3 regions of the Shewanella sp. NKUCC01_JLK genome follow, and region 3 is predicted to be linked to each of the others. Evidence: predicted binding sites of a transcription regulator. Region 3 holds the regulator's gene; each other region holds the start of a gene.
What was found. Region 3 encodes NrdR, which represses ribonucleotide reductase genes. Its sites were predicted from a motif close to AAACACNANATNTNGTGTTT; they were not measured.

Region 1 (7,993 bases), on a different contig from region 3:
CGGGATATGGCTGTTCAAAATCAATTTTATCGTAAGGGTTAACACTTTTTTCCACATCGAGGTGGAAACTATTAGTGTAATAGCCCTTGTCCGTCACCCCTGTGACTAGCCCAAATTGCTTCGCATCCAGTTTACAAAAACGGCTGCAGAGACTCTCACTTGGCGTGCTATACAGACTAAAGCCATAACCTGTTTCGGCCTTCCATGCATCCGTGGCCGCTTTAAGATAGGCTACAATAGCGACGGCTTTTTCCCTCAATTGTGCATCGTCAAATACATGGGTTTGGGTGCCATAGAGTGCATTCATGGTTTCATGCAGGCCAATGTAACCGAGTGAAATCGAAGCGCGGCCATTTTTAAAGATTTGCGCCACATCATCATCAGCGCGCAAGCGTACACCACAGGCGCCTTCCATATAAAGGATAGGTGCCACACGGGCTTTAACACCATTCAGTCGCTCAATACGGGTATCCAGCGCTTTACGGGCTAATACTAATCTGTCATCTAAAATACGATAAAACTCAGTCTCATCGCCATTGGCTTCTAAGGCAATCCGCGGCAGGTTTAAACTGACCACTCCCAAATTATTGCGCCCTTCATGCACAAGCTCGCCATTTTCTTCATAGGTGCCTAAAAAGCTACGGCAGCCCATTGGGGTTTTAAATGAACCGGTAACTTTCTCGACTTGCTCGTAGTTGAGGATGTCGGGATACATGCGCATTGTTGCGCATTTGAGCGCCATCTGTTTTACATCGTAATTGCAATCGCCCGCTTTATGATTAATACCATCGCGAATCGCAAACACTAGCTTAGGGAATACTGCAGTCTTGCGATTTTTACCCAATCCCGCCATCCGCACTTTGAGCATAGATTGCTGAATTAAGCGTGATTCCCACGACGTACCTAAACCAAACCCAAAGGTCACGAACGGTGTTTGGCCATTGGCAGTGTGTAAGGTATTGACCTCATATTCCAAAGACTGGAATGCATCGTGACATTCTTTTTCAGTTTGCGCCGTGGCAAAGGCTTTGGCGTCGGTAATCTTCCAATTCAGGGCAATTTGGTAATGCTTGTCGTAGCTCTTAGCGACAAATGGCGCTAACACTTCATCGATACGGTTGATAGTAGTTCCGCCATAGATATGACTCGCCACTTGGGCAATAATCTGCGCGGTCACCGCTGTCGCTGTTGAAATAGACTTAGGGGTTTCAATTTCGGCATTACCCATTTTAAAGCCGTGGGTCAACATGCCAGCTAAATCAATCAACATGCAGTTAAACATCGGGAAAAACGGAGAGTAATCTAGGTCGTGGTAATGGATCTCGCCCGCTTCATGGGCAGCGACCACATCCTTTGGCAAAATATGACTCTTGGCGTAATGTTTGGCGACTATGCCCGCGAGTAAATCCCGCTGAGTAGGAATGACTTTTGAATCTTTATTAGCATTTTCATTGAGCAAAGCCGCATTGCTTTGCTCAACTAAACCACGGATTTCGAGGTTGAGTTTACTGGTCGCTTCACGGCACACATCTCTGTCGTGGCGGTATTCGATATACACCCGCGCCAGGGACTTGTACGGCCCTTCCATCAGTAAATTCTCAACCGCATCTTGTAGATGGTGGATATCGACTTCAGCTAATGGCGCGACGCTCTGACTGATACACGCTGCCACTGTCGCTGCATAGTCGCCATCCTCTATTCCAACTGAGTTTGCAGCGGCATTCACTGCATCCCTTATCCTTGTTTCATCAAAAGGTGTGCGGCAACCATCACGCTTAATTACGACTGGCATTGTTCAGTTCCTCTCCATCTCGCCTAAAAATTAACACTACATCTAGTGATTTTGAAAGCATAAAACACAATATGTAGAGCATTAGGCTACAATGACGGTAAGGAGTCCATGATCCAGATCATAGTTTTTAGGATGAAATAAAAGAACAAACAAGAACTGCAGCTAGGCCCAATTATCTGAAAATTGCGCCTTGACCTGCTGATTAAACCCAGCTAGTTAAATGCGTGACAATTTGTGTTTATCACGCACTATGGATGTGAATTAACGTTTAGCAAGCGCAAGATAACTACTGAGTTGGCCCGATGCAGATTGATGTGACCCCATAGATGAAGCGAGTTGCATCATAGATTTTAGCCCCTGCCACTGCTGCTTTTGAGCATCCGTAAGCGGAGGTTCAGAATTCAAATAATCCGTCAATTGGCTAAGGACTTTCGTGGCCTTCTGGGCTAACACCGGCGACTGAGCATCATCCATATTGGTTAAGACGTTCTTAGCATCTACTAAGGTATTGATAAGAGGATTATTAGGTGATTTTTTAGCTAATGACTTGATTTCATCATCTAAAAAATCTTGCAACGATTGTTTAGTCGGCGTTGTTGTGCTCGGCACTGTAATACCGTTTTTCGATAAACGCTCGAGTTGCACATCCGATAAAATGCCATCTTTTTGTAAGCGCGACACCAATGCGGGAATATCGGCGACGCCAAATTGACCATCGGCAAAAAAATCCTTCGCCATCGATTGAATTTTCTGTGCGCGTTGCGCCCGTGGCGACAGCGCTATCTCATCGGTTTTACCTTTATCGGGTTTGGTAGCATCCGTCTGCGTTTTATTTGTTTCTGTCGTAGTATCGGTTTTAGCCGTGCTCGTCTTTTGGCTATTGGCACCATAAGCATCGGCGATACTGGCACTGCTGCGATTAAGATTAAAGGCATTTAAAATAGAATTCATCGTCAAAAATTCGGCGTCTAAGACTCAATGACGGTTTTAAAGCAAAAACTAAGCCAATCAAGTATTAATCAGTGCAACCCCTGAGTTAATAGCATCACTATGCATAAACTAACTTATATCTAGGACTGTATGTCTTCGATCAAGGCAAGACATTGCCGCCTTAGTAAATCGAGTGCCTCAGCGTCCATCTGCACTTTATCTAGTAAGGTTTGCTTCAAGGCAAGAGCTTCGTGCCTGATACCCTCTCCTTGACTTGTCAGAGTGATCAGCTTTTTCCGCTCATCTTCAACGCAGGCTAATCGCGTAATCAACCCCTTCAACTCTAACCGCTTGACGATTGGCGTTAGGGTTCCCATATCGAGTTTAGTCGCCATTGATAGCTGGGTTTGGCTGCAGCCGTTTTGACGCCACAGGGTTTGCATCACTAAATATTGAGGGAAAGTTAACTCGTATGCCTCGAGTAGAGGCCGATAAGCACGCACTAATGCATTGCTCGCAGAATATAACGCGAAACAAACATTATCGGATAAACAGAGTGGATCGCTAGAAGCTTGGCTATGAGTCTGTTTTGTAGCGTCTAGCTCAGGTTGAGGTAAGCAATTCTGCACGTTTAAGCGCCTGTCATTTAAACATAACGCTATCTTATCCGATCTGTCCCACCTCATCTAGTTTGCGCGCAAACTATTTGCATTCGATCTTAAAGCCACGTAGAGTTAACATCATTAGTTTGCGCACAAACAAAAGGTGAGTTTTTATGAAGAGTATGACTGAAACCCGTGAAATCCATCTAGCTAGTCGCCCAGAAGGCATGCCTACAGCACAGAACTTTACTTTAGTAAATAAAGCGTTAGCACCGCTCGCTGATGGACAAGTGCTGATTAAAAATCTATGGATGTCGGTTGACCCTTACATGCGCGGGCGCATGGTTGATCGCAAGAGTTATGTTCCGCCCTTCGCCTTAAATCAAGTCTTAGAAGGCGGTGCGATTGGTGAAGTTATCGCGTCAAAAAACACCGAGTTCCCGGTTGGTACTAAAGTCAGCAGCATGCTAGGTTGGCGTGAACACGCAGTCACAGATACCGCAGGACTGACAGCTTTACCACTAACTACGCTTGATAATTCACATTTCCTCGGCGTACTCGGAATGCCAGGCATGACAGCTTGGACAGGACTGACTCGCATTACAGATTTAAAAGCGGGTGAGACACTGTTCGTTTCCGCAGCCTCTGGCGCAGTAGGTAGCGTAGCCTGCCAAATTGGTAAACTAATAGGTGCTCGTGTAATAGCCTCTGTCGGTTCAGATGAAAAAGCTGAATTATTAAAAAGTTATGGTGTTGATGCGGTCATCAATTACAAGACTTGTGGCAATCTCACCCAAGCGTTGACAAAAGCCGCCCCAGAAAGAATTGACGTGTATTTTGAGAACGTCGGTGGCGAGCATTTAGCCGCAGCGCTGAGCAATATGAAAGATCATGGACGTATCGCTGTTTGCGGTATGATTTCGCAATATAACAACACAACTCCAACGCCTGGCCCTGACAACTTAGCCCTAATTGTAATGCGAAAACTCAAGTTAGAAGGTTTTATCGTATCCGAACATTGGGCGCATTATCCTGAGTTCACCGCAAAAATGACTCAATGGTTAGCGGAAGACAAAGTCAAAGCAGAACAAACAATTTATCAAGGGCTTGAACAAGCACCTGATGCTTTTATCGGTCTATTTGAAGGTAAGAATCGCGGTAAAATGTTGGTAAAACTAGCCTAAGTCACCAACAAAGCGGTATAAACATCTCAATATGAGATAGCAAATAGTCGGTATCGCGAAAGTGATACCGACTTTTGTTTATCTTGCAATCAAACGCTATCTATATGAAAGCTTTTGACTCTACATTTTGCATCATCAGCCTTTCCAGAGCGCAGCTTCAATCAAGTGGGCGACTTTCTCCACCGCAGCTTCGCCGGCGGCAATCGCCTCATCAGCACGGTGAAACTCCATAGTGCCGATATTTCCCACCTCTGGCACAATACAAATATCTGGTGGATCGCCCATCAACCGCGCCCGCTTATGTCTTTGCTCTAAAATACCCATAGATTGCGACATCACAGCAATCATCCCCGGATTCGATTTAGTGCCGAGCGAAAACTTATCGGTTAGGTTACTGACATAATCTCGGCCACGGGCAAATAAATCCATAAAGCCCGTTTCTTGTCGCGCTGGCATATCCATTTCAGCTTGGACAGTCCTTTGGCTGGTCATATTCACGGGTAACACTTGGATACGCCCAGAATGATAACCATATAAATCCACTGCAATCACTACATCAACGCCCATGGCACGGCTAACCGAAACAGGAACAGGATTCACCACAGCGCCATCGACTAACCAGCGTTCTCCTTGTCTGACAGGGGCTAAAATCCCCGGCATGGAGCAAGAGGCCCGTACCGCTTGCCGTAAATCCCCTTCAGTAAACCAAATTTCCTGACCAGAGTATAAGTCAGTCGCGACGGCTGCAAAGGGACGATTGAGATTCTCAATATTCACATCTCCTATACGTGCATGCAGCACATCGAACACCTTGTCTCCGCCGATAAGCCCGCCCTTACGCCATCGAATATCCATCAAGCCAAGCACGTCCCAACTAGAAAAACCGCGCACCCATTTTTCTAACTCGGGTAAATGATCATGGGCGTAAGCGGCACCCACTAAAGCCCCCACCGAACATCCAGCCACTTTATCGGGCTTAATACCCATGGCAGCTAAACCATTCAATACACCTATATGTGCCCAACCTTTCGCCGCCCCACTGCCCAAGGCAATACCTACCGAAGGGGTTGTTCCGTTAGCCATAAATCATTTCTCCTGTAACTCAATGCAGTACACGATAACGTAAAATCCTGCCATATCCACTGTCAATCGGTAAAAACGACACAATTAAGAGGTTGTAATACCAATGTAAATAAATACAATCAACAGAGCATAAATGGCACACTTTCTACATCAATCCGTGCATGAAGCAGAGATAATCACCGATGTGGATAGCTGAGCAAGGGCGATTAAGGCTATAATCTGCCCTTACTAAGATTTAGGGGATATACCTTTGCAATTTACCGATTTTTCTCTGGACCAGCGTCTGCTTCAAAGCATAAAACATATGGGGATCACAGAACCCACCGCCATCCAGGAACAAGCACTGCCTATCGCATTGGCAGGTAAAGATTTAATGGCGTCATCAAAAACGGGCTCAGGTAAAACCTTAGCGTTTTTGTTACCCGCATTGCAAAGAGTCATTTCTACCCGCTCACTGTCGAAACGTGATCCTAGAGTCTTGATTTTATTACCGACTCGCGAACTAGCACATCAGGTTTATAGTCAGCTTCGCCTCCTTGTCGCCAACACCCAATACAAGGCCATCAGCGTACTGGGCGGTGAAAACTTTAATGACCAAGCCAAAGCCTTAGCGAAAGAACCGCATTTTATTGTCGCGACTCCAGGCCGTATCGCCGATCATTTAGAACAGAAGCATCTTTTTCTCAATGGCTTAGAGTTATTAGTCCTCGATGAAGCCGACCGCATGTTAGATTTAGGCTTTGCCCCGCAGTTAAAAGCCATCAACGATGCAGCCGATCATAAACGCCGTCAAACTCTGATGTTTTCTGCCACGTTAGATCACGACGAAATCAATGATATCGCAGCAACATTACTAAAAAATCCAGCGCACGTGGCGATTGGCGCGGCTCACTCTGAGCATAACGATATTCATCAACGTATCTTTTTATGTGACCACTTAGACCATAAAGAAGCGTTATTAGCCCGTTTGCTCAAAGATGAAACCCATAAACAAGTGATTATTTTTACCGCGACGCGTCCAGATACTGAGCGCTTAGCCGCTAAATTAACCACGCAAGGTTTTGCAACCGCCGCACTCAGCGGTGATTTAAAGCAGGCCGCACGAAACCAAATCATGGACCAATTTGCCCGTGGCCAACAACAAGTACTAGTGACAACCGATGTCGCCTCTCGCGGCCTGGATTTGCTCAATGTGTCCTTGGTCGTTAACTTCGACATGCCTAAATTTGCCGAAGAATACGTGCATCGTATCGGCCGTACTGGTCGTGCAGGCGCAAAAGGTGATGCGATATCGCTCGTCGGGCCAAAAGATTGGGACAACTTTAAGAAAGTCCAAGTCTTCCTCAGAAAAACCTTTGAGATCAGCACAATTCCAGGCCTAGAAGCTAAATTTAGTGGTCTAAAAAGCAAAGCTAAACAAACGCCAGTAAAACGTGTTGCTAAAGCGGAGCTTGCTAAAGGTAAGAGCAAAAGAACCAAAGCAACCACACCAGCACCGTCGCGGGATAAGCGTTTCATCACGGGCGTGGATGTCGGCGATGCTCCTATGCGTAGAAAACCTGCTGCGGCACAATTACTGCAAGATAATGATACTGAAGAAGTTTAAAACTAATTTATGCATAAAGGCCGGTGGATTTAACATCAGATATTATCTCTGATACAAATCACATAGGCATGATCTAATACTGGAAATTGACATACTAAAATTATCAGTCTGTCGCCAAGCGAATCAAAAGCGCATGGTAAACACTGATCCTCATGTCATTTCCAGCTACAATAGCGCTATTATCGATATTTTGAAGGTGTAACATGAGAGTTTGTGGTGTTGAATTAAAAGGTGGCGAAGCCATTATCAGTTTATTGAGCTATGAAGGTGAAACCTTCAATGTGCCAGAATGCCGTAAGGTGTCTTTCACCGTTTCCCAATCTGCTACCACAGAAGCTATTCGTGAGTTTCACTTCGCTTTTCATAAGCTTATGCAAGATTATCGCGTTGATGAAGTTGTCATCATAGAACGTGAGCAAAAAGGTAAACTCGCGGGTTCAGCGACAAGCTTTAAACTTGAAGCAGCCATTCAATTAGGGGAATTACCTGTCAGTCTATTGTCTCCTGTCACTATCAAAGAGCAAAACAAGCGCAATCCACCCCAAGTTGATTTCGATAGTTTAGATCTTAAAAAAGTACAGCAGTTAGCTTTCGAAGCCGCTTATGCCCATCAAAATCGCCGAATTTTTGGCAAAGTATAAGTAATGTGATGAACTCAGGCTCCGAAGTCATTCGGAGCTAAATCCTCTATGAATCCATTAAAGTACTTAAACGGTTACAGCCTTGATATTCAACAGCAGGTACAGCAACATCTCGATGCTGGCACATTACCCAAGCTATTGCTGAAACGTCATCC
Region 2 (7,993 bases), on a different contig from region 3:
CGGGCTTTACGCAGTTCGAATACGGTACGACGCGTCACCACTTCACGGCGATGCAGAATAAAACATTCGAGCATTTCTTTAAGGTTAAACAGTTTAGGTTGACCATTGGTCAGGGCCACCATGTTAATCCCGAAAGAGCACTGCATTTGCGTTTGAGCATAAAGGTTATTGAGTACAACCTCGCCCACTTCACCGCGCTTAATTTCGATAACAATACGCATACCGTCTTTATCAGACTCGTCGCGTAGACCGCTAATCCCTTCAAGCTTTTTATCTTTAACCAGCTCGGCAATCTTCTCGATTAAACGGGCTTTGTTCACTTGATACGGGATTTCAGTGACGATAATGCGCTCACGGCCATTATCTTCGGTTTCCACATCTGCCAGAGCACGCATGATCGCGCGACCACGGCCAGTTTTATAGGCATCGATAATGCCTTTACGGCCATTGATAATCGCTGCAGTGGGGAAATCCGGACCTGGAATGTATTCCATCAACTGTTCAATCGACAGTGAAGGTTCTTCAATCAATGCCAAACAGCCTTTCACGACTTCCGTTAGGTTGTGTGGTGGAATGTTGGTTGCCATACCCACGGCAATACCCGATGAACCGTTAATTAACAGGTTAGGTACGCGTGTAGGTAATACAGCTGGGATCTGTTCTGTGCCGTCGTAGTTAGGGACGAAATCCACTGTCTCTTTTTCAAGATCAGCCAGTAATTGGTGCGCTAACTTATCCATACGGATTTCGGTATAACGCATTGCCGCCGCTGAGTCACCGTCGACCGAACCGAAGTTACCTTGGCCGTCTACTAAGGTGTAACGCAGTGAGAATGGCTGGGCCATACGGACGATAGTGTCATAAACAGCAGAGTCACCATGAGGGTGATATTTACCGATGACGTCACCAACCACACGGGCAGATTTTTTGTAAGGCTTGTTCCAATCGTTCTTCAATTCACTCATGGCAAACAGAACGCGGCGATGAACCGGCTTTAAGCCGTCGCGCACGTCTGGTAATGCACGTCCCACGATAACGCTCATGGCGTAATCAAGGTACGAATTCTTTAGTTCGTCTTCGATATTAATTGGCGAAATAGATGATGCCAGATCAGTCATAAACTGCTCGTTCCCCTGAAAAATAGCTGACAACGTATAATCCGTATCATTGCCTAGCCCAAAAACGTGATTTGGCATTCTAACACAGTTATTTAATGTCGCCAGACCTATCATTATCGAATTGAGAGTCTGGTGGCTTAATAGATGAAAACACTGTCAATTTGGTCGTTTGTGCGATAAACAAGCGTTGAAATTCACGGCTTACGATGAGGAAAAATCGTCAAAGGGATAAAGTAAAAGGTCGATACGGAGCACAACAATTAACATAAAAGCAGATAACTGCTGAAAATTCACTCAACCACAAGGGCTTAGCTCAGTCGAGCACTTTGTTTATCAAACATAGTCGTTATAATAGCCGCACAATACAGCTTCTTCAGGTAATAGCATGCATCAGAATACCAATGTAGACCCACAGGAAATCGCAAAGTTTGAACGTATGGCCGAAACTTGGTGGGATCTCAACGGCGAATTTAAGCCGCTGCATCTATTAAACCCGCTGCGCTTAAACTATATCGATCAAACCGCTGGCGGTATTTTCGGCAAGAAAGTGCTCGATGTCGGCTGTGGTGGCGGCATTTTGTCTGAAAGCATGGCCCGCATCGGCGCCGAGGTTGATGGCTTAGATATGGGTGATGAGCCCTTAGAAGTCGCCCGCCTACATGCCCTCGAAACGGGCGTGAGCATTAATTATGTAAAAAATACTGCCGAGGCCCACAGCCAAGATCATCAAGCCTATTACGATGTGGTGACCTGCATGGAAATGCTCGAACATGTACCCGATCCACAATCTGTGATTAAAGCATGCTGTGACATGGTCAAACCCGGTGGTCATGTGTTTTTCTCCACCATCAACCGCAACATTAAATCCTACGTGCACACCATTTTAGGTGCGGAATATTTGCTAAAAATGCTGCCAGTTGGCACCCACGAGCATAAAAAATTCATTAAGCCTTCGGAGCTGATTGAGCTAGTAGATAATACCGATCTTATCTGTACCGATGCCTTAGGGGTAAGCTACAACCCATTGACGGGCATTTTTAAGTACACGCCTAAGGTTGATGTGAATTACATGATAGCGACGCGTAAGGTTGATTAATATGAGTCTGGCACAGATCAAAGGCGTACTGTTCGATCTCGATGGCACCTTAGCCGATACCGCGCCGGATCTGGTGCAAGCCCTCAATTTAAGTCTTCAAGACGTCGGCATCGCCGCGCAGCCGTTAGCGGCCATGCGCTACGCCGCATCCCACGGCAGTTTTGCCTTAGTCGATGCCGCGATCCCTGATGCGGCAGAAGATCTTCGGTCTCAAGTTCAGCAAGGGCTACTCGCCCACTATCAGCGTATAAATGGCGATCACTGTGCGCTATTCACAGGCATAGCGGCATTACTCGACTGGCTCGAGTTAACTCAGCTGCCGTTTGGGGTAATCACCAACAAGCCTGCGCGCTTTACCCGTCCCTTATTGCGAAAACTGAATTTACACTTGCGTATGCCCGTTATCATTAGTGGCGATTCTACAAAACACCCAAAACCCCACACTGCACCTATGCTGTTAGGCGCACAACAGCTGAACTGTGCTCCAGAACACATTTTGTATCTTGGGGATGCCGAGCGAGATTTGCTCGCGGCCAAGGCTGCTGGCATGTTAGGCGGCGTGGCCCTATGGGGTTATCTGGGCGTGAACGACAAGCCGTTGCAATGGCCAGCGCACGCGCATTTTGCGAGCCCAACTGAGCTACATCAAGCACTAATCGAAGCATTGGCTTAACAACATCAACCAAAAACAGCGCCTACAATGCTCAAGACTAAGGCATCCAATACGTAACTTCACTGACGGACATCAGTGTGTCAGCATACTATTTATGACCCACGGAAAAAGTCAGGCGGATAAAAGATCGGCACTCGTGAGCGATCGCGATCTAAAGAAAAGATCGCCTAAAAATCCCCCATGAGTGTGACACGCTAACCTGAAATTGAGCTTCAAGGTTAGTCGTTACTAACGCAAAATTTTATCCTCACGTTATCCACAAGATGTCCCCTGAATTCAGACTTGCAAATAGGGGCAAACCTCACTATCTTGTATCCCATATAATTTAAAACACCATATCTTGTGTATAGGTAACAATCAGACACACTAGAAGCTCGCCGCTTAATTGACTCGTTTTTAACCAGTCAGCTGTATTTAAGGGACGATTATTGATTGTTTTACAAGGATACGTACGGTGATTTTGCTCACCTAAATACATATAAGAACCAAGGCCTATCTCCAAATGAATAGCACTATGACAGTCACAAAACGCTGTGGCGATCGTGAGAATATCGATCTCGAAAAAATACACCGCGTAATTACTTGGGCAGCCAAGGGATTAAAAAACGTTTCTGTTTCTGAAGTTGAACTTCGCTCGCACCTACAGTTTTTCGATGGCATCCCAACCGAAGCTATCCATGAAACCATTATCAAGGCTGCGGCGGATTTAATTTCTCCAGAATCACCGGACTATCAGTTCCTCGCTGCCCGTTTAGCGGTGTTTCATTTGCGTAAGAAGGCCTTCGGTCAGTTTGAGCCGCCCGCATTGTATGCTCACGTGACTAAATTGGTTGAGCTGGGTAAATACGACCAACACATTTTAAGAGATTACACCCGCGAAGAGCTGGATGTGATGGATACCTATATCGACCATTGGCGCGATATGGATTTTTCCTACGCTGCGGTAAAACAGCTTGAAGGCAAATATTTAGTTCAAAACCGTGTGACCCACGAAATCTATGAGAGCGCGCAGTTCCTTTACATTTTGGTTGCGGCTTGCTTGTTTGCCCGTTATCCAAAAGAGACGCGCCTGAAATACGTTAAAGATTTCTATGACGCGGTATCAACTTTTAAACTGTCGCTGCCAACGCCAATTATGGCCGGTGTGCGCACCCCAACGCGTCAGTTTAGCTCTTGCGTACTGATCGAATGTGGTGACAGCTTAGATTCTATCAACGCGACCGCTTCGTCTATCGTGAAATACGTCAGCCAACGTGCGGGTATCGGTATTAACGCCGGTCGTATTCGCGCCTTAGGTAGCCCAATCCGTGGTGGTGAAGCCTTCCACACAGGTTGTTTACCTTTCTATAAGTATTTCCAAACCGCAGTGAAGTCGTGCTCTCAAGGCGGCGTGCGTGGCGGTGCTGCGACCCTGTTCTACCCTATTTGGCACTTAGAAGTCGAATCTCTGCTGGTATTGAAAAATAACCGCGGCGTCGAAGACAACCGTATCCGTCATCTAGACTACGGTGTGCAGTTGAACAAAGTGATGTATCAACGTCTGATCAAAGGCGAGAACATCAGTTTATTTAGCCCATCTGACGTACCTGGCTTGTACGATGCTTTCTTTGAAGATCAAAACGAGTTTGAGCGTTTATATCTGCAATATGAGCAAGACAGCAGCATTCGTAAGAAAACGATAAAAGCCGTTGAGCTGTTTTCACTGATGATGCAAGAGCGTGCTTCAACAGGCCGTATCTACATTCAGAACGTGGATCACTGCAACACTCACAGCCCGTTCGATTCAAAAGTCGCGCCGATCAGACAGTCTAACCTGTGTCTTGAAATCGCCCTGCCGACTAAACCATTGAACAACATCGATGATCCTGAAGGTGAAATCGCGCTTTGTACGCTGTCAGCACTTAACTTAGGTTCTATCAAAGAGTTATCTGATATTGAGCCATTAGCCGACCTCGCCGTACGCGCACTGGATAATCTATTGGATTATCAAGATTACCCTATCAAGGCCGCGCAAATCGCCTCGATGAATCGCCGTACTTTAGGTATAGGCGTGATCAACTTCGCTAACTATTTAGCGAAAAATGGCATGAAGTATTCTGATGGTAGCGCGAACGCTTTAACCCACAGAACCTTCGAAGCGATTCAGTACTATTTACTGAAAGCCTCAATGAACTTAGCCAAAGAGCAAGGTGCGTGTCCGTTATTCCACGAGACCACTTACTCTCAAGGTATTTTGCCAATCGATACCTACAAACGTGACCTAGATAAAATTTGTGCTGAACCATTGCACTTAGACTGGGAATCACTGCGTAGCGATATCAAGCAATATGGCCTGCGTAACTCAACGCTGTCGGCATTAATGCCATCAGAAACCTCGTCGCAAATTTCCAATGCGACCAATGGTATCGAGCCACCACGTGGTCTTATCAGCGTGAAATCGAGCAAAGACGGTCAGCTAAAACAAGTGGTACCTGATTTCGATACACTGAAAGATAGCTATGAATTGCTGTGGAAAATGCCAAGCAACGACGGTTACTTACAGCTAGTGGGTATTATGCAGAAATTCGTTGACCAAGCGATTTCGGCTAACACTAACTACGATCCTTCACGTTTTGAAGGCCGTAAAGTACCCATGCAAACCCTGCTGAAAGATTTGCTCAATGCTTACAAGTTAGGTGTTAAAACGCTTTACTACCATAACACTCGCGATGGTGCGTCGGATTCACACGATGACATCACCAATTTAGAGAAAGAAGATGACGGTTGCGCCGGCGGCGCATGTAAAATCTAGTCTTTAACTTTAACGTTAACGGTTTTATAGGGATCCCTATTTAGTGGATCCCTATCCATTGGAAAAATAGCACCATGGCCTACTCTACCTTCTGTCAAACACCTAACGATGCCACCCGTGAACCTATGTTTTTAGGTCAATCGGTCAACGTGGCTCGTTACGATCAACAAAAATATGAAGTGTTCGAAAAACTGATAGAAAAGCAGTTATCTTTCTTTTGGCGCCCGGAAGAAGTAGACGTCAGTCGCGATAAGATTGACTACGGTGCATTGCCTGATCATGAAAAACACATCTTTATTTCGAATCTGAAATACCAAACCCTACTCGACTCGATTCAAGGCCGCTCGCCCAATGTGGCCTTTTTGCCGCTGGTGTCACTGCCTGAATTAGAAACCTGGATTGAGACTTGGTCTTTCTCTGAGACGATTCACTCGCGCTCATACACCCACATCATTCGCAATATCGTTAACGATCCTTCAGTGATCTTCGACGATATCGTCGTGAACAAAGAAATCTTAAGCCGTGCGACCGATATCGCCGCTTATTACGATCATTTGATCCAACTGACTCAGATATTCCATTTACTCGGTGCAGGAACCCATGTCATCGATGGCAAAGAAGTCATAGTCAACACCCGCACCCTGAAAAAAGCCTTGTACCTGTGCATGATGTCAGTCAACGCCCTAGAAGCCATTCGTTTCTATGTTAGCTTTGCCTGCTCATTTGCCTTTGCTGAACGTAAGCTCATGGAAGGTAACGCGAAAATTATTCGCTTAATCGCCCGTGATGAAGCCTTACACTTAAACAGCACTCAGCATATTTTAAGCATCATGCAAGGCGGTAAAGACGATCCAGAAATGGGTGAAATTGCTGCAGAATGCCAACAGGAAGCTTTCGATTTATTCTTCAAAGCCGCAGAGCAAGAAAAAGAATGGGCCAAATACCTGTTCAAAGACGGCTCTATGATAGGTTTGAATGAACAGATCCTGTGCCAATACGTTGAGTTTATTACTAATCAACGCATGAAGTCGGTGAATCTACCGCAACCATACCCAGAAATAACCAATCCATTACCTTGGATGAAAAACTGGTTAGAAAGCGATGCAGTGCAAGTTGCACCACAGGAAGTTGAAGTCTCTTCATACCTTGTTGGCCAAATTGACTCCGCGGTTGATGGTGATGAGTTCCTCGACTTCGATCTATAAGACACTTAAAAGTGACGTTACAAAATGGCATTAAAACAGTGACATCAAAAAAACGGCCACAAAACCTGTTTGCGAAGGCGCCGATCGTGCGCCTTCAAGGTCAACCTGTGTTGCTCTTTACCGAGCAACAAGGCACTTTGCTGCAAGCGCTCGAAGCTAAAAAAGTTAAAATCTTCTCAGAATGTCGCAACGGTTTCTGCGGCGCCTGCAAAACACGCGTCATCAGCGGAAAAGTCAGCTACTTAAACGAACCCTTAGCCGAACTCAAACATGATGAATGTTTGCCCTGTTGCTGTGTACCAACCGAAGATTTAGAGCTGGATCTATCACCTGAAGGTGCAACTGTGGTCACCTATACGTGTCAATCTCATCAGAATAAAGCCAGTTTGGCTAAGTCAAAGCAAACACAAAATGTAGCAAGTGACACACGCACGCAGAAACAGGCAGTGCTTGAAGACTCATAGTGGCAAGACTCGATTGTTCAATAAGCTGCTTTAAACAAGATGTGTCGTTAAAACCCAAAATCGCTTTAAGACAAACAGCCCCTTTCAATACAGCCTAAATCAATCCGTGCCATTAGATACCAAACGTTTTAAACCCCACTATTTTCCCTTCTCTCTATTTTCAATGCATTCACACTAAAAAACCTAAAACAAACTAAAACAAACTAAAACAAAAAAGCCTGAACACAGGTTCAGGCTTTCAGGATCTAAAATTGAATACTTAAGGTTTAAAACGTAAGGCTTATCGACTTTCTATAAACGCATTGCCAGTTCAGCGCCTTGGCGGATTGCACGCTTAGCATCAAGCTCTGCCGCGACATCTACGCCACCAATCAGATGCACAGGCAGGCCCGTCGCTTTCATCTCATCCACTAACGTGCGATTCGATTCTTGCCCAGCACACAAAACGACATTATCAACGGCCAGCACTTCAGCGGTTTCACCCACGCGAATATGCAGTCCTGCATCATCAAACTTGTCGTAACTCACGCCCGTTTTCATCTTCACATCATGTTGCTTAAGCACAAGACGGTGGATCCAGCCTGTTGTTTTGCCTAAGCCTTTGCCCATCTTCGACGTTTTACGTTGCAGTAAAAACACCTTACGA
Region 3 (7,993 bases):
GACATCGGCAATATTATTCCCGCTTAGTTGCCATGAATAGATGGCTTGAACGGCTAAACGGCGGGCCTTGCGGCGCTCAGAAGGCTTCATTATTTTTCCTACTATAACAACTGTTGTTCAAGTTCTTGCAGAACATTGACCATTTCAAGCAGGCTTAAAGCAGCTTCGCCGCCTTTGTTACCCGCTTTGGTACCTGAACGTTCAATCGCTTGTTCAATGGTATCAGTGGTCAAAACACCGAAAGCAACAGGCAGATCAAATTCTAAAGCAACTTGAGCTAGACCTTTATTACATTCGCCTGCAACAAAATCAAAATGAGGAGTACCACCACGGATCACCGCACCTAATGCGATAATACCGTCGAATTTACCACTGGCAGCTACGCGACGCGCAGCTAGCGGCAACTCAACCGCACCTGGTACACGGACAACAGTGATATTGTCGTCGCTGACTTGGCCAAAACGTTTCAGCGTGTCAAGTGCACCTTCAAGCAAGCTCTCAACTAAAAAGCTGTTGAAACGCGAAATTACAATCGCAACTTTGGCATTTTTCGCTTCGATATTACCTTGAACTACGTTCATTATCTTACCTAATTTAGCTAAAGCACCCAGCTCGGGGCGAAAAGTGGCGACATGATATCACAGCCAATTGCCCAGAGCCCTATGCAAATTATCAGAAATTGTTAATTTTACTTCAGTGTAACTTTGGGTTTCAGTCCGCCACATACTCAGTCACTTCAAGGCCAAAGCCTGAAAGTGAGTGGTAGCGTTTAGGCGAACTGAGCAGGCGCATCTTAGTCACACCAAGGCTGGCGAGAATTTGCGAGCCAACACCCACACGGCGCGACGTCCCCTGCCATTTTGCAGAAGCAGGCGCTTGGCCTTGATCTTCAGCTTCAAAGGCTTTCACCTTAGAAAGGATTTCACAGGGATGTTCTTGATTCCCGAGTAAAACCAATACACCACCTTCTGCAGAAATACGCTCCATCGCCTTTTCGAGTGGCCAGCTGCGTTGCTGATCGCGCTCTGAGTGGAGTAAATCGTTGAAGGTATTTTGCAAATGCACGCGCACCAAACAATCTTCTTTCACCTCACCTTTGACTAAGGCAAAGTGCAGTTGATTGTCGATAGTGTCTCTGAAGGTCACCATGTCGAACTCACCGAAACGGGTCGGTAATTTGCATTTAGCTTCACGCACAACCGTGGTTTCTTTGGTGTTGCGATACTCGATTAAAGCCGCGATAGTGCCGATTTTGATGCCATGCAACTCGGAGAAAATCTCCAAATCTGGGCGACGTGCCATAGTGCCGTCTTCGTTCAAAATCTCAACGATAACGCCCGATGGCTCAAGTCCCGCAAGACGGGCTAAATCACAGCCAGCTTCAGTGTGGCCTGCGCGGGTTAATACGCCGCCGTCCTGTGCCATTAGCGGGAAGATGTGCCCTGGTTGCACTAAATCAGACGCTTTAGCCTCCTTAGCCACAGCCGCTTTCACCGTTACAGCGCGATCGTGGGCCGAAATACCGGTAGTCACACCTTCTGCCGCTTCAATAGAAACCGTAAAGTTAGTCGAGAACTGGGCGTTATTATTCGTCACCATTAAGGGGAGATTTAACTGCTGGCAACGGGCTTTAGTCATGGTCTGGCAAATAAGCCCACGGCCATATTTCGCCATAAAGTTAATCGCTTCTGGCGTGACCATTTCGGCCGCCATGATCAAATCACCTTCGTTTTCTCTGTCTTCGTCATCCATCAAAATAACCATTTTGCCTTGACGAATATCTTCGATGATCTCTTCTATACTGTGCAGCGCCATTGTAGGACCTTATGATTTTGCTGTTATTATGAAATTCTATACCTAAATAACCTAAGCTGCCGATAAGCTTAAGTTAAATAATCTGCTCCTGTGCACTAACGCACAAAGCCGGCACGGGCTAACATTTCCATGGTGACGCCACCGCTCTTGCTGTCTTTGCCATCATAATTCATCAAGCGTTCAAGATAACGGGCGATTAAATCCACTTCGATATTCACCTTATCACCCGCTTGCAGGTCGATTAACGTGGTTTCACCTGCGGTATGCGGCACTATGGTCAAGCGGAATCGACTGCCGTCCACTTCGTTAACCGTCAGACTCACGCCATCAATGGTGATGGAACCTTTATGGGCAATATAACGCCCAAGCTCTGCGGGTGCGGCTAACCAAAATTCAATGGCTTGACCACGCACTAAGCGTTGCTCAACCGTTGCAATACCGTCAACATGGCCACTGACCATGTGGCCGCCTAAGCGTGTGGTTGGGGTGACGGCCTTTTCAAGATTCACCTTAGTGCCCACTTTGTAATTAGCAAAGCCGGTTAGACTCACGGTTTCGGCAGAGACATCAGCCACATAACCGTCGGCTAATTGCTGCACAACCGTTAAGCACACACCGTTAGTGGCAATGCTGTCGCCTAAACGCACATCGTTTAAATCCAGTTTGCCGCTCGCCACGGTAAGACGAATATCATCGCCTTTACGCTCCAGTTTGCGCAGGGTGCCAACGGCTTCAATAATCCCAGTAAACATGGTTAACTCACTTAATTAAATAAAGAAGTAATAAGGCATAAGACTCAAGGTTAAACGGTTATCTTGCTCCAATTCGATTTAAATAAAGAGGTATCAAGCTTAACGCTCAAGGTTAAACGGGTATCTGGCCCTAATTTGCGCTCATCGACCAAAGTGAGTGCAGGAATGTGTGCCATGGTTTGATAATCGGGCAATTGCAGCAAATTACGCCCATGCCCACCGAGGATTTTCATCGCTTGGTATAGCACTAACTCATCGGCCAGCCCCTCTGCTAAAAATGCGCCCGCTAAGGTTGCACCCGCTTCCACCAGCACGTGATTACAGCTTTGGCCTAAATAGCTTAATAGTTCAGGCAATGAGACGCGACCTGCAATTGCAGGTAACACGAGGCAACTCACATGGGAGGGCAATTGTGCTTGAAACTCTGTGGGATAAGCCACGGTCGAGACCAAGAGTATGGGCGACACGATAGCCAAGCAGGCGGCCGATAACGGCAAACGGGCGCGACTGTCGAGTATCACTCTTAATGGCTGCAGTAATTGCGCCTCGGTTACACTGTCTTTTAAGCTGCCAAGTTCCTGATAACGCACATTAAGTAAAGGAGCGTCTGCCAGTATGGTTTCGATCCCCGTAACTAGCGCGCAGGAACGTAAGCGTAATCGCTGCACGTCGCGGCGAGATTCTGGACCAGTTATCCATTTAGACACACCGTTAGACAGCGCAGTTTTACCATCGAGACTCGCAGCCAATTTGACTGTAACTCTGGGTAAACCCGATTCCATGCGCTTCATAAAGCCTAAATTCAAGGCATAGGCTTCATCGCGATGTAATCCCACATCCACTTCAATACCGGCATCGCGCAGCATTTGAATGCCACGACCACCTACTTGCGGATTAGGATCTTCCACCGCCACCACCACACGTTTAACGCCAATATTGATCAGCGCCAAGGCGCAGGGCGGCGTGCGGCCATAATGGCTGCAGGGCTCTAGGGTGACATAGGCGGTTGCGCCACGGGCGTGTTCACCAGCCATACGTAGTGCGTGCACTTCGGCGTGGGGCTCACCTGCTTTTTGATGATAACCTTCACCGATGATTTGGTTATCGTTAACGATAACGCAGCCCACACTAGGATTGGGTCTTGTGGTGTAAAAGCCTTTGCGCGCCAATTGAATCGCGCGGCTCATCATTTGGGTATCGAGTACGGACCAACTTATGTTCAAGCTCATGTTCAACCCTGTTGTTAAAGGTTCCGGCTTTCACCAGTCTTACAAACCTGTCTTTTAAATTTGTGCTTTCACGCCAATAGCTCGTACACGTCTGCCTTATCGGCGACAAAACTCGATGACTACTTTTGCAGCTTGGCGATGGCTTCACCAAATTCAGACACGTCTTCAAAGGCACGGTACACAGAAGCGAAACGAATGTAGGCGACTTTATCTAGGCTCATCAATTGCTCCATCATTAAGTTACCCACCATTTCTGACGGCACTTCCCGCTCGCCAGTGGCGCGCAGGGTAGACTTGATTTTGCTGAGTGCTTGCTCGATTTCATCCATAGACACGGGGCGTTTTTCAACGGCGCGCAACATGCCACCTTGGAGTTTTTCTTCATCGAAGGGTTGGCGTGAACCATCGCGCTTAATCACCCTAGGCATGACTAATTCGGCGCCTTCGAAGGTGGTAAATCTTTCATGACATTCGGTGCATTCTCGGCGACGGCGCACTTGGTGGCCTTCCGCCACTAATCGGGAATCGATGACTTTAGTATCTGTCGCGCTGCAAAATGGACAATGCATTGAGCCTCCTGCCAGTGAATGGTCGTAAAGCGTTAATAGGTTTACCTGTTAAATCTCAGTCAAACGCTATGGATTTAAGCCTAAGATTTTACCAATAAAAATGGCCGCTTAATGCGGCCATGGGATTTTATCCTATTTATGGGCTGAGGTTAACCACCTGATGCTTGTTAGGCTCAGCACCACAAAAAGGAGACTATTTACAGATTAACCGTAAACAGGGAAACGTGCACACAGTGCCAGTACTTGGCCCTTAACACGCTCAATCACTGCAGGATTACTTGCATCATCAAGGATGTCACAAATCCAGCCAGTCAGCTCTTTCGATTCCGCTTCTTTAAAGCCGCGGCGCGTAATGGCTGGCGTACCGATACGCACACCTGAGGTCACAAAGGGTGAACGTGGGTCGTTTGGCACTGAGTTTTTGTTCACAGTAATGTTAGCGCTACCTAAGGCGGCATCGGCTTCTTTACCCGTTAAGTCACGACCAATCAGATCAACTAGCATCAAGTGATTGCTGGTTCCGCCAGAGACGATTTTGTAACCGCGCTCAAGGAACACTTCAACCATAGCTTTAGCGTTGTTAACCACTTGCTGTTGGTAAACTTTAAATTCTGGCTCTAGGGCTTCTTTGAACGCCACCGCTTTACCGGCGATAACGTGCATCAATGGACCACCTTGACCACCAGGGAATACCGCTGAGTTCAACTTCTTATACAAGTCTTCATCGTCAGCAGCAGATAGGATCACGCCACCACGGGGACCCGCTAAGGTTTTGTGGGTCGTAGATGTCACAACGTGCGCGTGTGGTACTGGGTTTGGATAAACGCCCGCAGCAATAAGACCGGCAACGTGTGCCATATCGACAAATAAATAAGCACCTATTTTGTCTGCGATTTCACGCATTTTTGCCCAGTCAACGATACCTGAATAGGCAGAAAAACCGCCGATCATCATCTTAGGCTTGTGTTCTAAGGCAATACGTTCCATCTCGTCGTAGTCAATTTTGCCAGACTCGTCGATACCGTAAGGAATGATGTTGTACAGTTTGCCAGAGAAGTTAACCGGTGAACCGTGGGTCAAGTGACCACCATGAGCTAAGTTCATGCCCAGTACGGTATCGCCAGGTTTTAACAATGCCATGTAAACCGCGCTGTTTGCCTGTGAACCTGAATGAGGTTGTACGTTAGCGTAAGTTGCGCCAAACAGTTGTTTAGCACGTTCAATCGCTAAGGTTTCAACTACGTCCACATACTCACAACCACCATAGTAACGCTTGCCTGGATAGCCTTCAGCGTACTTATTGGTTAACTGTGAACCTTGCGCTTCCATCACGCGTGGACTGGTGTAGTTTTCAGAAGCAATCAGCTCAATATGCTCTTCTTGACGCAGAGTTTCATTCTGAATTGCGTTAAACAGTTCCGGATCATAATCTGCGATATTCATATCTTTTTTCAGCATTGCTTACTCCAGCTGCCAATTCTTATAGGTAGGGTTGCGCGGTATTCTACTCGGAACGCGGTCACAATCCCAGTATTTGAAACATGAAATTCCTGCAGATAGTGCTTGAACTTGGCTCATTGTCGAGTTGAGTTCGGCGCGCAATCGAGTAGAATTAGCCGCATCATTAGTCACTTAAGATAGAGAAAAATGGCTCAGTTTGTTTACAGCATGCTGCGGGTGGGTAAAATTGTTCCGCCTAAGAAGCAGATCCTTAAAGATATTTCTTTAAGCTTTTTCCCCGGCGCCAAAATTGGCGTACTCGGCCTCAACGGTTCAGGTAAGTCGACACTACTGCGCATTATGGCGGGTATTGACACCGAAATTGAAGGTGAAGCGCGCCCAATGCCGGGATTGAAAATCGGTTACCTGCCGCAGGAACCTAAACTCGATCCGAATCAAACCGTGCGTGAAGCGATTGAAGAAGCGGTAGCAGAGGCAAAAAATGCCCTGACTCGCCTCAATGCCGTTTATGCCGCCTACGCCGAGCCGGATGCCGATTTCGACGCCCTTGCAAAAGAGCAAGGCGAACTCGAAGCCATTATCCAAGCCCAAGATGCCCATAACTTAGAGTACGTCCTTGAGCGCGCCGCCAACGCCCTGCGTCTGCCAGATTGGGATGAGAAAATCGAAGTATTATCCGGTGGTGAACGTCGCCGCGTGGCGATTTGTCGCTTGCTGCTTGAAAAACCAGAAATGCTGTTACTGGACGAACCCACCAACCACTTGGATGCTGAATCTGTGGCGTGGCTTGAGCACTTCCTGCAGGAATATGCCGGTACTGTGGTCGCGATTACCCACGACAGATACTTCCTCGACAATGCTGCTGGCTGGATTTTAGAACTCGACCGCGGTGAAGGTATTCCGTGGGAAGGTAACTATTCTTCATGGCTTGAGCAGAAAGATGCCCGTCTGAAGCAAGAATCGGCCACCGAAAGCGCCCGTCAAAAAACCATTGCAAAGGAATTGGAATGGGTACGCCAAGGTGCGAAAGGCCGTCAGTCTAAGGGCAAAGCCCGTATGGCGCGCTTTGAAGAGCTGAACACTAACGATTACCAAAAACGTAACGAAACCAACGAGCTGTTTATTCCGCCCGGACCACGTTTAGGCGACAAGGTTATTGAAGTGAATAACCTGACCAAATCTTACGGTGACCGCGTTTTGATCGACAACCTGTCGTTCTCTGTGCCTAAGGGCGCGATCGTCGGCATTATCGGCGCCAACGGCGCGGGTAAATCGACGCTGTTCCGCATGTTATCCGGCGCAGAAACGCCAGACAGCGGCAGCATTGAGCTGGGTGATACTGTGCAACTGGCCTCGGTTGAGCAGTTCCGCGATTCGATGAATGATAAGAACACCATTTGGGAAGAAATCTCCGGTGGTCAAGACATCATGCGTATCAACAACATGGAAATCCCGAGCCGCGCCTATGTAGGCCGCTTCAACTTCCGTGGTGGCGATCAGCAAAAAGTCATCGGTACTTTATCTGGTGGTGAACGTAACCGAGTGCATTTAGCCAAACTGCTGCAGGCGGGCGGTAACGTCTTATTACTCGACGAACCCACCAACGATTTAGACGTTGAAACCCTGCGCGCACTGGAAGAAGCGATTCTGGAATTCCCAGGTTGCGCTATGGTGATTTCGCATGACCGTTGGTTCCTCGACCGTATCGCGACCCACATTCTGGATTATCGCGACGAAGGTCAAGTGAACTTCTACGAAGGTAACTACACAGAATACTCGGCATGGTTGAAGAACACCTATGGCGCCGATGTGGTTGAGCCACACCGCTTGAAATACAAGCGCATGATAAAGTAAATCTAGATTCTAGAATCTAGACAAGTGTAAATCTGAGGAGTTTAGCTCGAAAGGGTTAAGCTCCTTTTTTATGGCATCCAGTTACGCTATGAGTGCCGTAGACTTTGGCGCTATTTCAAACTGACACTATTTCAATTCAAGCTGGCAAAGTAGGCCACCAGCATGTCCATCATCACTCTAAGTGCAGGCTGCATGTGTTTGCGGGATTGATACACGCCATACACTCCAAGGGACTGCGGCATGAACTCAGTTAACAATGGCACTAACTGACCCGAATCTAAATAGGGTTTCGCCGCCCACAGCGGTTGCATAG

Region 1: a site for NrdR is predicted at 1,824-1,843, ahead of nrdD (anaerobic ribonucleoside-triphosphate reductase). Genes of this name have one in related genera too.
Region 2: a site for NrdR is predicted at 3,216-3,235, ahead of nrdA (class 1a ribonucleoside-diphosphate reductase subunit alpha). Genes of this name have one in related genera too.

Annotation. Positions count from the first base shown of each region.
Region 1 is NZ_JAHKRD010000010.1:92,526-100,518, forward strand. Features, by position in the region: gene nrdD (anaerobic ribonucleoside-triphosphate reductase) at 1-1,792, opposite strand, end outside; gene KO537_RS12265 (hypothetical protein) at 2,054-2,743, opposite strand; gene KO537_RS12270 (MarR family transcriptional regulator) at 2,863-3,351, opposite strand; gene KO537_RS12275 (NADP-dependent oxidoreductase) at 3,498-4,508, shown strand; gene rssA (patatin-like phospholipase RssA) at 4,644-5,591, opposite strand; gene KO537_RS12285 (DEAD/DEAH box helicase) at 5,842-7,197, shown strand; gene KO537_RS12290 (DUF3010 family protein) at 7,401-7,838, shown strand; gene KO537_RS12295 (M48 family metallopeptidase) at 7,887-7,993, shown strand, end outside.
Region 2 is NZ_JAHKRD010000005.1:119,131-127,123, reverse strand. Features, by position in the region: gene gyrA (DNA gyrase subunit A) at 1-1,118, opposite strand, end outside; gene ubiG (bifunctional 2-polyprenyl-6-hydroxyphenol methylase/3-demethylubiquinol 3-O-methyltransferase UbiG) at 1,504-2,214, shown strand; gene KO537_RS07175 (HAD-IA family hydrolase) at 2,216-2,887, shown strand; gene nrdA (class 1a ribonucleoside-diphosphate reductase subunit alpha) at 3,390-5,678, shown strand; gene nrdB (class Ia ribonucleoside-diphosphate reductase subunit beta) at 5,753-6,883, shown strand; gene yfaE (class I ribonucleotide reductase maintenance protein YfaE) at 6,922-7,347, shown strand; gene KO537_RS07155 (NADPH-dependent 2,4-dienoyl-CoA reductase) at 7,639-7,993, opposite strand, start outside.
Region 3 is NZ_JAHKRD010000011.1:167,242-175,234, reverse strand. Features, by position in the region: gene nusB (transcription antitermination factor NusB) at 1-90, opposite strand, end outside; gene ribE (6,7-dimethyl-8-ribityllumazine synthase) at 102-581, opposite strand; gene ribBA (bifunctional 3,4-dihydroxy-2-butanone-4-phosphate synthase/GTP cyclohydrolase II) at 712-1,815, opposite strand; gene KO537_RS13615 (riboflavin synthase) at 1,911-2,567, opposite strand; gene ribD (bifunctional diaminohydroxyphosphoribosylaminopyrimidine deaminase/5-amino-6-(5-phosphoribosylamino)uracil reductase RibD) at 2,618-3,796, opposite strand; gene nrdR (transcriptional regulator NrdR) at 3,916-4,365, opposite strand; gene glyA (serine hydroxymethyltransferase) at 4,570-5,823, opposite strand; gene ettA (energy-dependent translational throttle protein EttA) at 6,013-7,680, shown strand; gene KO537_RS13590 (LysR family transcriptional regulator) at 7,812-7,993, opposite strand, start outside.